3 regions of the Candidatus Thiodiazotropha sp. AKIB8 genome follow, and region 2 is predicted to be linked to each of the others. Evidence: predicted binding sites of a transcription regulator. Region 2 holds the regulator's gene; each other region holds the start of a gene.
The links. The regulator sigma-54, encoded in region 2, starts transcription at its own class of promoters, with help from an activator protein. The targets are predictions, from matches to a motif close to TGGCANGNTNCNTGCTT.
Positions count from the first base shown of each region.

Region 1: AC4IFB_RS15080 (flagellar basal body-associated FliL family protein) is a predicted target of sigma-54. The motif match lies at 1,133-1,149, and genes of this name have one in related genera.
Region 3: AC4IFB_RS01405 (flagellar basal body rod protein FlgF) is a predicted target of sigma-54. The motif match lies at 2,146-2,162, and genes of this name have one in related genera.

Region 1 covers NZ_JBSYOO010000042.1:70,125-73,405, forward strand. The annotation lists gene AC4IFB_RS15075 (HDOD domain-containing protein) at 1-765, opposite strand, end outside; gene AC4IFB_RS15080 (flagellar basal body-associated FliL family protein) at 1,184-1,693, shown strand; gene fliM (flagellar motor switch protein FliM) at 1,716-2,735, shown strand; gene fliN (flagellar motor switch protein FliN) at 2,822-3,229, shown strand; gene fliO (flagellar biosynthetic protein FliO) at 3,229-3,281, shown strand, end outside.
Region 2 covers NZ_JBSYOO010000016.1:22,412-25,692, reverse strand. The annotation lists gene lptB (LPS export ABC transporter ATP-binding protein) at 1-584, shown strand, start outside; gene AC4IFB_RS03020 (RNA polymerase factor sigma-54) at 792-2,276, shown strand; gene hpf (ribosome hibernation-promoting factor, HPF/YfiA family) at 2,447-2,782, shown strand; gene ptsN (PTS IIA-like nitrogen regulatory protein PtsN) at 2,803-3,273, shown strand; gene hprK (HPr(Ser) kinase/phosphatase) at 3,273-3,281, shown strand, end outside.
Region 3 covers NZ_JBSYOO010000009.1:20,090-23,370, reverse strand. The annotation lists gene flgH (flagellar basal body L-ring protein FlgH) at 1-489, opposite strand, end outside; gene flgG (flagellar basal-body rod protein FlgG) at 505-1,290, opposite strand; gene AC4IFB_RS01405 (flagellar basal body rod protein FlgF) at 1,355-2,095, opposite strand; gene AC4IFB_RS01400 (DUF2956 domain-containing protein) at 2,204-2,551, shown strand; gene AC4IFB_RS01395 (acetoin utilization protein AcuC) at 2,947-3,281, opposite strand, start outside.

The sequences.
Region 1 (3,281 bases), on a different contig from region 2:
CTGATTCAAACCAAACAGCTCATCGCCTTGGGCTAGTGCACTATCATCTGGTTTGATACCGTTTGCGACGAGTTGACATGAGAGGTTCACCAGTTTGACCAGCTGTGAACTGTCAAGAATGTTTTCAGCCGGTTCACACTGAAAACGAAGCGCATCAGAAAGAAAACCCTCAAGCTGCCATCGATCGACCATCTCTGATCCAATCAGCGGAAAGGTCGCCCCGTAACTCTTCTCTTCTGCCTGTAGCAGCGCTTGGATTTCCTGGTTTGTATCGATCAGTTTCAGATATCCCTGATGATCTGATTGCAACAGTGCAAGTTGTCCAAGACGATGAAGCAGACCGGCCAGGTAAGCCTCTTCTAATGTTGCGTAGGCAGTGAGTTCAGCCAGGGAGCGGGCAACATAGGCGCAGACCAGTGATCTTGACCAGATCAGATCTAGACTTTGACCAATCTGTTTACTGAGGTTGGAAAAGTATTGCTGAACCGCACTGTTGATAGCGATGGTTCTGACACTGTTGATGCCCAGCACTACCAGCATCTGTTGAAGCGTAGTGAACTCGTTCCATTGTCGATAAAAAGGTGAATTTGCTGCTGACATTACTTGGGATGTGATACTGGCATCCTTCTGAATGATCTCTGCCAATGATTCGAAACTCACATCGGGGTTATTGCAGCTATCAATCAACGCTATCAGTATCGCTGGCGGGGAAGGCAGATCGCAAAATTTGCCTGCAGTTGTTTTGTTTTGCTGTTGAGTTTCCACGTAAATCCCAAGTTTATTATAGAGTTATACCTGGATGTTGTTGTAATTAATAGCACTAATCCTTCATTTGTAAAAGCGTTTTCACTATGTCTGCATGTCTTGCAGGTAGGGCATGCTTGAATAATAGTATTTTTATTACTATTGGATGGCATATTCGGCCAGGTCAATAATGTTATTAACAACCGAGGTGAGTGTGGCATCACCTGTTCAGTTGGCGTTGAAAGTAATATTTTCAAAGATCCAGGCAACAAGCTTGATGTCGGAAAATCGCCTGATTGGGTCCGTATGAGGAGTCAATTATTTGTCTTTTTCTTTTTAGCAATTTATAACTTATTGAAAATAATTGATAAAAACAGGTCAACCAGGGTGGCACTTTAATTGCATTCGTTGATGAGTAGTCTCATTGAGGAATGACAACATGGCAAACGAACAGGAATCTGAAGAGCTCGACCTGGGTGAAGAGAAGAGCGGAAAATCCAAGCTCATCATTATTATCGCTATTGTAGCGGTTGTGCTGATCGGCGGTGGTGTAGCTGCATTTTTTCTACTCAGCGGAGATGAGGAAGCTGAAGCTGAAGAAGCAACAGCTGAAGAGCAGGTGGAAGAGGTGAAGGGGCCAGCTCAATATCTCGATTTCAAACCGCCATTTGTAGTCAATATGCCTGGCAAACCAAGCCTGTTGCAGATCGGTGTCAGCATACGGGTCTACTCTGAGCCCATGGCAGAGTTCATCCGCCACAATGATCCCATGATTCGTCATCATCTACTCAATCTTCTATCAGCTAAAGATGCGAAATCCCTGAAAACACGTGAAGCCAAAGATGCCTTGCAGGATGAGATGCTGCAGGCACTGAATCAGGTGGTGAAGGAGTTGGAAGGGCCGGGTGAAGTGGATGGGATCTTTTTTACCAGTTTCGTGATGCAGTAATCCAAACATATAGGAATTAGAGATGAGTGCCAGCGACCTGCTATCACAAGAAGAGATCGATGCCCTGTTACATGGTGTCGATAGTGGGGATGTCGCCACAGAATCAGAAGTTTCGGATGAGGGTGGTACCGTCTCATATGATTTTACCAGTCAAGACCGAATTGTACGGGGGCGGCTACCAACTCTGGAGATGATTAACGAACGATTCGCAAGATTGTTTCGCACCAGTCTCTTCAATATGTTGAGACGAACAGCGGATCTGTCAGTTTCTGGCATCCAGATGCAGAAATTCTCTGAGTTTGTCCACAGTCTTTTTGTACCAACCAGCCTGAATATGATCCGTATGCCGCCAATGCGTGGGAAGGGGTTATTCGTATTTGATCCAAAACTGGTATTCAGCGTTGTTGATAACTACTTCGGTGGTACCGGTCGTTTCCATACCAAGATTGAAGGTCGTGATTTTACGCCCACAGAGAATCGGGTTGTTCAGTTATTGCTGAACAGCGCCTTTGAAGATATGAAGAGTGCCTGGAAGCCTGTATTCAATGTCGACTTCGAATACAGCGGGTCTGAAGTCAATCCACAATTTGCAAACATCGTCAGTCCATCAGAAGTAGTAGTAGTGACCTCTTTTCATGTGGATCTGGAAAATGGGGGAGGTGATTTCCATATCTGCTTGCCCTATTCAATGCTTGAACCCATCCGCGAATTACTGGATGCCGGCGTTCAAAGTGATCGGGGTGAAAGAGACGAGCGTTGGGAGCGGTCACTTAAAGAAGAGATTTTGGCTGCAAAAGTAGAATTGTGCAGCAATCTGACCGAGGTGCAAATGAGTCTGAAAGATCTGGCAGGATTGAAAGCTGGTGATGTGATTCCGATCGACATGCCGGAAGAGGTAGAGGTTGAAGCAGCTGATGTTCCCGTATTTAAAGCCAAGTTAGGTGTTTCTGATGGAAACTATGCCTTAAAGATCAGTGAATGGCTTATAAATAATCAGCGCAAAGGTTTGCACGATTATCTTGAAATAGAGAACAAGGCCTGAGCAATCTGTCGGAGTCATCTCCGGGAGCTTGTTGTAGCTTGATTGTTATCGATGGCCAAGGGTAAATCCCCTAAGAGGGTATGAAGATGAGTGATGAGAAAAGTGTTGATCCTAATGAAGCGTTAGCTGATGAATGGGCAGCAGCGCTTGAAGATCAAGCGGATGATGAACAACCGACAGATACTGCAGCAGCCAGCTTTGATGAGCTGACAGATGAATCTGCATCAGTAAACAGTGTCAACATGGATGCCATTTTGGATGTGCCAGTGACTATCTCGATGGAGATTGGACGCACTAGAATTAATATCCGAAATTTATTGCAGCTAAATCAAGGTTCAGTAGTTGAACTTGATCGGCTGGCAGGTGAACCGATGGATGTTCTGGTTAATGGCACCCTGATTGCACAAGGTGAAGTTGTGGTGGTAAATGAGAAATTCGGCTTACGTTTGACCGATATCATCAGTCCATCCGAACGGGTCAAGAGGTTAAGTTGATGACCCGCTGGCTACTGATTGGGATTTTTTTCAGTAATTGCCTGATGGCAGC
Region 2 (3,281 bases):
TGATCGTGGGCCTTGTTCAGGCTGATCAGGGTAGAATCTACCTGGATGGAGAGGAGCTTACTGATCTTGCAATGCATAAGCGCGCCAGCATGGGTATTGGTTATCTGGCCCAGGAGCCCTCTGTTTTCAGGCGGCTCAATACTGCGCAGAATATATTGGCGATACTTGAAAATCGAAAGGATCTGGACGCGCAAGCAAGAAGAGCGCATTGTGACCGGCTTTTGGAAGAGTTCGGTATCGAACATTTGAGAGAGAGTATGGCTATGAGCCTCTCAGGTGGAGAGCGACGCCGCCTGGAGATTGCCCGTGCGCTTTCAATGGAGCCCGCATTCATTTTATTGGATGAGCCATTTGCAGGTGTCGACCCAATTGCGGTTATCGATATTAAAAGAATCATTCAACATCTTAGAGAATTAAAGATTGGGGTGTTGATTACCGACCATAATGTTAGAGAGACTCTTGATATTTGTGATAGAGCCTACATCATTAATACTGGTAAGGTATTGGCGGAAGGAACCACCGAGGAGATCCTCGATAACCAGGAGGTACGTAGTGTTTATCTGGGCGAAAATTTTACTATGTAAGGCTATGTTTATGTTTTTTCATGGATTATGTGATTTAAGAGTAGAGATGATGACTACTCGTCAGCTGACAAAATGAAGGTTAAAGTATGAGGCAGAATTATATTCAAACGAAACAAATACCAAGAATTATTCCGTGAACGGCATTTATTAGCTAGAATGAATATAAAGACATACAAATAACATACCAGGTTTAAAGATATCTCTGCTATGAAGCAGGCTCTACAGCTCCGGCTCGGACAACATTTAACAATGACACCTCAGTTGCAGCAGGCAATACGCCTGTTGCAATTGTCTGCGCTCGACCTGAGTCAGGAGGTGCAGGAGGTTCTTGAAACAAACCCCATGCTGGAGGGTGAAGAGGAGTTTAGTCAGCAGACTCAAAAAGAAGAAGCTAGTCAAGAGAGCTCTGATCAGAGTTCAGACAATAAAGAGTCTTTGAGCTCCAACGATATCAACAACGAGCGGGAAATTCAGACCGACAGTAGCCAGATCACAGAAGACCTGCCCGTTGATAGTGAATGGGCTGACGTATACGACAGTTATCTTCCCCCATCGAGCAGTGGTAGTGAATCTGCAGACAATGACTATCTGGTTCAGCGCAGTGGCGCGATCACTTTGCATGACCACCTGGTCTGGCAGATGACACTGACCCCATTCACTGAGCAGGATGTTCTGATTGCCACTAACCTCATCGACAGTATTGATGAGGATGGATATTTCAAAGGTGATCTCCAGGAGATCCTGGTTTCCCTGAATGATGAGGAGATGACTCTGGAGGATGTAGAGGCAGTACTTCATCGTATCCAGGCTTTCGACCCTCCGGGGGTTGGTGCTCAGGGTGCTCAGGACTGCCTTCTAATTCAACTTCGGCAACTTCCTGAAAAAACACCCTATTTGGATTTGGCGATCAGACTCTGTCGCGACCATTTCAACTTGCTCTCTGCGCAGGATCAGAATCAGATCATGCGACGAATGAAGGTTGATCAGGACGACCTGATGGCTATCATGCAGTTGATCAGGACGCTCAATCCTCACCCTGGCACAGCGATCGCCAAAAGCGAGCCTCAGTATGTGATTCCTGATGTATTCGTCAGCAAGCGCAATAATCGCTGGGTTGTGGAGCTAAATGGTGAGGTTACGCCTAAACTAAGGGTAAACAACGACTATGCCAGTCTGATCAAGCGTGCGGATCAGAGTGATGACAATACTTTCCTGAAAAACCACCTGCAGGAAGCGCGTTGGTTCATCAAAAGCCTGATGAGTCGAAATGAGACTATTCTGCGTGTGGCGAGTAAGATTGTTGAATATCAGCGGGGCTTTTTTGAACATGGCGAAGAGGCTATGAAGCCACTGGTTTTACGGGATATCGCTGAGGCTCTGGAGATGCACGAGTCGACCATATCCAGGGTGACAACCCAGAAGTATATGCATACCCCCAGGGGTACGCTGGAGTTTAAATATTTCTTCTCCAGCCATGTGAACACAAGTGCAGGGGGTGAGTGCTCCTCCACTGCTATACGTGCGCTGATAAAAAAATTGATTGCTGCAGAGAATACAAACAAACCTCTCAGCGATAACAAAATCGCCGCCATATTGTCGGAACAGGGTATAAAAGTGGCCCGCCGAACGGTGGCAAAATACCGCGAGTCGATGAGTATCCCACCATCGAACGAGCGTAAGCGACTGATGTAGGTGAAGTGAATTATCGGAGTGGCTATCATATCATGCTTGATATGCTTACTGAACCGGAGCGGTTTCAGATAAAAGTGGATTCATGAATGAGTTGCTGTAAAAATGCCCCGGCGTTACTTCACCGCCTCAGTTAGAGTGATGAGCCAACTCATCTAAGACAGGAGAAAATTATGCAGATAAGCGTTACCGGTCATCATGTGGAAGTTACCGATGCCTTGAAAAGCTATGTAGATAATAAGTTCGAACGTCTTGAGAGGCATTTTGATAATGTAATCAATGTACATGTCATCTTGAGCGTAGAGAAGCTGAGGCAAAAGGCAGAGGCCACCATGCAAGTGAACGGTGCCAGCGTATTCGCTGATGCAGTACAGGAAGATATGTATGCGGCCATTGATGGGCTTACCGATAAGCTGGATAGGCAAGTCATAAAGCATAAAGAAAAGATGCAGAGTCACCGTGCCGGTAGTGGCGCGAAGTACGCTGTAAGTAGCAGTAGTTCAGAATAGATAAAACTGGCGAGGTCTCCATGTTTCCCGACGGATTTCTGCTTGAGGAACGGATCGGCTGCAGTGTGGAGGCAGCCAGTAAAAAACGTGTCCTGGAGCAGCTTGGCCAAAGATTGGCCAATTCTGCTCCTGGTCTCACACAGGATACTGTGTTTGATGCATTGCTTGAGCGTGAACGTTTAGGCAGCACCGGACTGGGCAAAGGAATAGCGCTACCCCATGCGCGAATGTCACAGATAACACAATCCACCGCAGCATTTATTCAGCTGCCTTCAGGGGTCGATTTTGATGCGATCGACAGCCAACCGGTGGATCTTGCCTTTGCCATGCTGGTTCCTGAGGAGGCAACTGAAGCCCATCTGCAACTACTGGCAAAATTGGCCAGGATGTTTGATGACCCTCCATTCTGCTCGGCACTGCGTGAAGCGGAAACAACGCAGCAACTGTTTCAGTTAATCCGGCAGCGAGAAGCGGCGATAACGTCAGTTTAATGCCCACC
Region 3 (3,281 bases), on a different contig from region 2:
ATTGCGGTTAGGCAACACCTCGATAACCGATACGGTGATACTGCCACTCAAAGCATTACTTTGAGATGCGCTGCCGTCACCAGAGAAATCATTGGCTGCGGAGAGGTCGAATCCCAGATTGACATCCTTATTATTGGCAATAGGCATAAAACCGGGAACATTGAACTGCATCGCCTGACCAAACAGCACAGGATTGGTCATACTGGTGCTGGAACTTTTGGCGGTTGTTGTTGAAGCGGACTTGTTTGCCTGAGTGCTCTCAACCAGTTGTACGGTAAGCAGATCCCCTACCCGGCGAGCACGCCTGTCTTCGAACCAGGCCTGTTCATAGCCTGACTGGTAGATCGCCCCGTTACCGGTGGGTGCCTGTGGCGGTACAACAGGTCGGATCGGTGCATAAGCGGCATCTCTGACCGGGTTGCTGTTCTGGCAACCGACCATAACCAACATCAGTAGAACCAGCCAAGATATTTTATGCAGTCTGCCCATCAGCCTGGTATCCCGTTAAAGTTGCTGATTGACGTAGGAGAGCATTTCGTCAGTGGTGGAGATAGCCTTGGAGTTCATCTCGTAGGCCCGCTGTGTCTCGATCATATTCACCAGCTCTTCCACAACATTCACATTCGAGCTCTCTAACGCCCCCTGAATCAAAGTACCGGTACTGTCACTACCAGGTATCGCAGTGTTAACCCCACCACTGGCATTGGTCTCTCGAAAGAGGTTATCGCCAATAGGCTCAAGTCCCTGGGGATTAACAAAGTAACCCAACTCGATCTGTCCAATCTGGGTCGGTGTGCTGTTACCGGAAACCAGAGCCGAGACCACACCATCTGAACCAACAGTCAAACTGGTGGCATTGCTCGGTACAGTCATTGCGGGCTGAAGCTCATAGCCGTTGGGGGTAACGATATTTCCGTCTGCTGTCAGACTGAATGTACCATCCCGGCTATAGACCACATTCCCGTCCGGATGCAGCACCTGAAAATAGCCTTTACCTTGAATCGCCACATCCAAAGAGTTACCGGTCTGAACGATGTTGCCCTGACTGTGCTCTTTTTGTGATGCGACAACTCGTACCCCGGTACCTACCATCAGACCGGATGGCAACTCAGTATTCTCGGATGATTGAGCACCCACCTGTCTCAGGTTCTGATAAATCAGATCGTTGAAGACAGCCCGGTCACGTTTGAAGCCGGTAGTGTTGACGTTAGCGAGGTTGTTGGAGATAACAGACATATTGGTCTGTTGTGCATCCAATCCGGTTTTAGCGATCCAGAGTGCCGGGTACATAGTCTCTTCCTCGTAGCAATATAATCATCTATTCAATAGTTAAGCTGCAATTTACCTGCCAACATCAACTCATGTTCATCAGACTGGCAGAAGCGTTATCCATCTCTTCCGCCGTCTTCATCATCTTCACCTGCATTTCGAATTTTCGCGAAAGCTCAATCATATTCACCAGGGCATCTGCGACGATCACATTACTGCTCTCAATGTGCCCAGAGACCAGCTGTGTCGCGGCATCAGCGTCTGCCTCACCACCCTCTTGCAGATGCAGCAGACCATCTTCACCCTTATAAAGCGCATCCCCCGGAGGATTGACCATCTTGATACGATCAACTATGGCCAATGCCTCGGGAGTTGAGCCTTCGGGAAGAATGGTGATAGTACCGTCCGGCGCAATCTCCAGACGCTCAAAAGGCGGCAAGGCAAGCGGTCCACTGTTGCCGATCACCGGCAAACCCTGGCCGTTGGTGACCAGGCCGTTGGCATCGACTTTCAGATCACCCCGGCGGCTATAGGCCTCAGAGCCATCCGCTGCCTGAACTGCGAAATAACCCTTGCCATTAACGGCCACATCCAGCGGATTACCCGTTGAGTGCAGACTGCCCTTGTCAAAATTGATGTCCGGACGCTCGTCCAGGGCATAGACCCGAGTGGGATAACCGGCGCCAAACACAGGCATACTGCGGAATTGGTTGAGATCTTCCATAAATCCTGGCGTGTTCACATTGGCCAGGTTATTGGAGTTACTCGCCTGGGCCATCAATGTCTCTTTTGCTCCGCTCATGGCGACGTATAGCATGCGATCCATGGGTTGGCTCCTCTCTTAAAATCGTCACTTACTTGTCTATGACAGTAACAATGCAATAAGCGAACCAATCAGTGATAATGGAGACATTATCGATTAAGCGGCAAAACAATGGCTAAAAGTACAAATAACCAGAAACCCTCTGAAGAGACCAAGAACGAGGCCATGCAGATCGCCCGAGCCACCCAGCGTCCCGGTCAAACCAAGGAGCAGACCAAGCTGATTGCCAGCGGCATACAAAAAGGTATTGATCAGTATAAAAAGCAGCACAAAGCCAAGCTGCGGGAGATGGATAAGCGAAAGAAAAAAGAGCAGAAAAGCAATCAGGCTCCAGAGAATCAATCAGAACAGCCAGTGACACCAATAACAGAGCAGAAACCGGTCAACTGGCTCCCTTGGATATTACTGATACTCTCCTGGATTGGTTTTGGCATCTATCTCACCCTTTTTTCGAAATAACAAAGCTACCCTCATGTTACCAACCAGACCAAAATATCACCCACAGGTAGGGTGGGGCCATGCCCCACCAAAAAAGGTTAATTAATCTGGATCCCGAATGAAACAGAGACAATTTCATACCACTGCTATAAAGATGCAACCTCACCACCGTTAAAAGTATTAACGCCTCCAACTATGGTGAATAGCAGATCAACCTGCGACCGCCCTACAGATTCATTCTGAGTATAGTCAACAGCACTATTGCCTAGCTGCTCATCAACTGGTTTCGATCAAGTTGGGCATGGTGCGGCAGGGCCGCACCCTACATCGCTTGTGTGGTGTAACGTATAAACTGTACCAATCAGAGGATTTCAGCCTGCCGGTTGCTTCAGCTTCCACTCGGCAGACCGTTCCATTTACCCCGCTTGAACCATCGCATTGATCACATCATTCCAGGCCAAAGCAAGATTGGTACGGTTATAGCCACCCCCACCCAATGCAATAAAACGGCCTTCACATAGTTCGTTGGCAACTTCGCATAATCTTTTCGCAGCATAAGCATGAGCCGCTGGTGTAAAAGCCATATGGGTGATGGGATCACCCTCAATACTGTCTGCACCTGCCTGGAGGATGATCAACTCAGGTCTACCCTTACGCACAAAATCCTCAACTGCAGGCCAGACTTTGTAGAACAGGTCGTCATCGGCAAATGGTGGCATCGGGATATTGAGTTTGCTACCTTTTGCCTTGC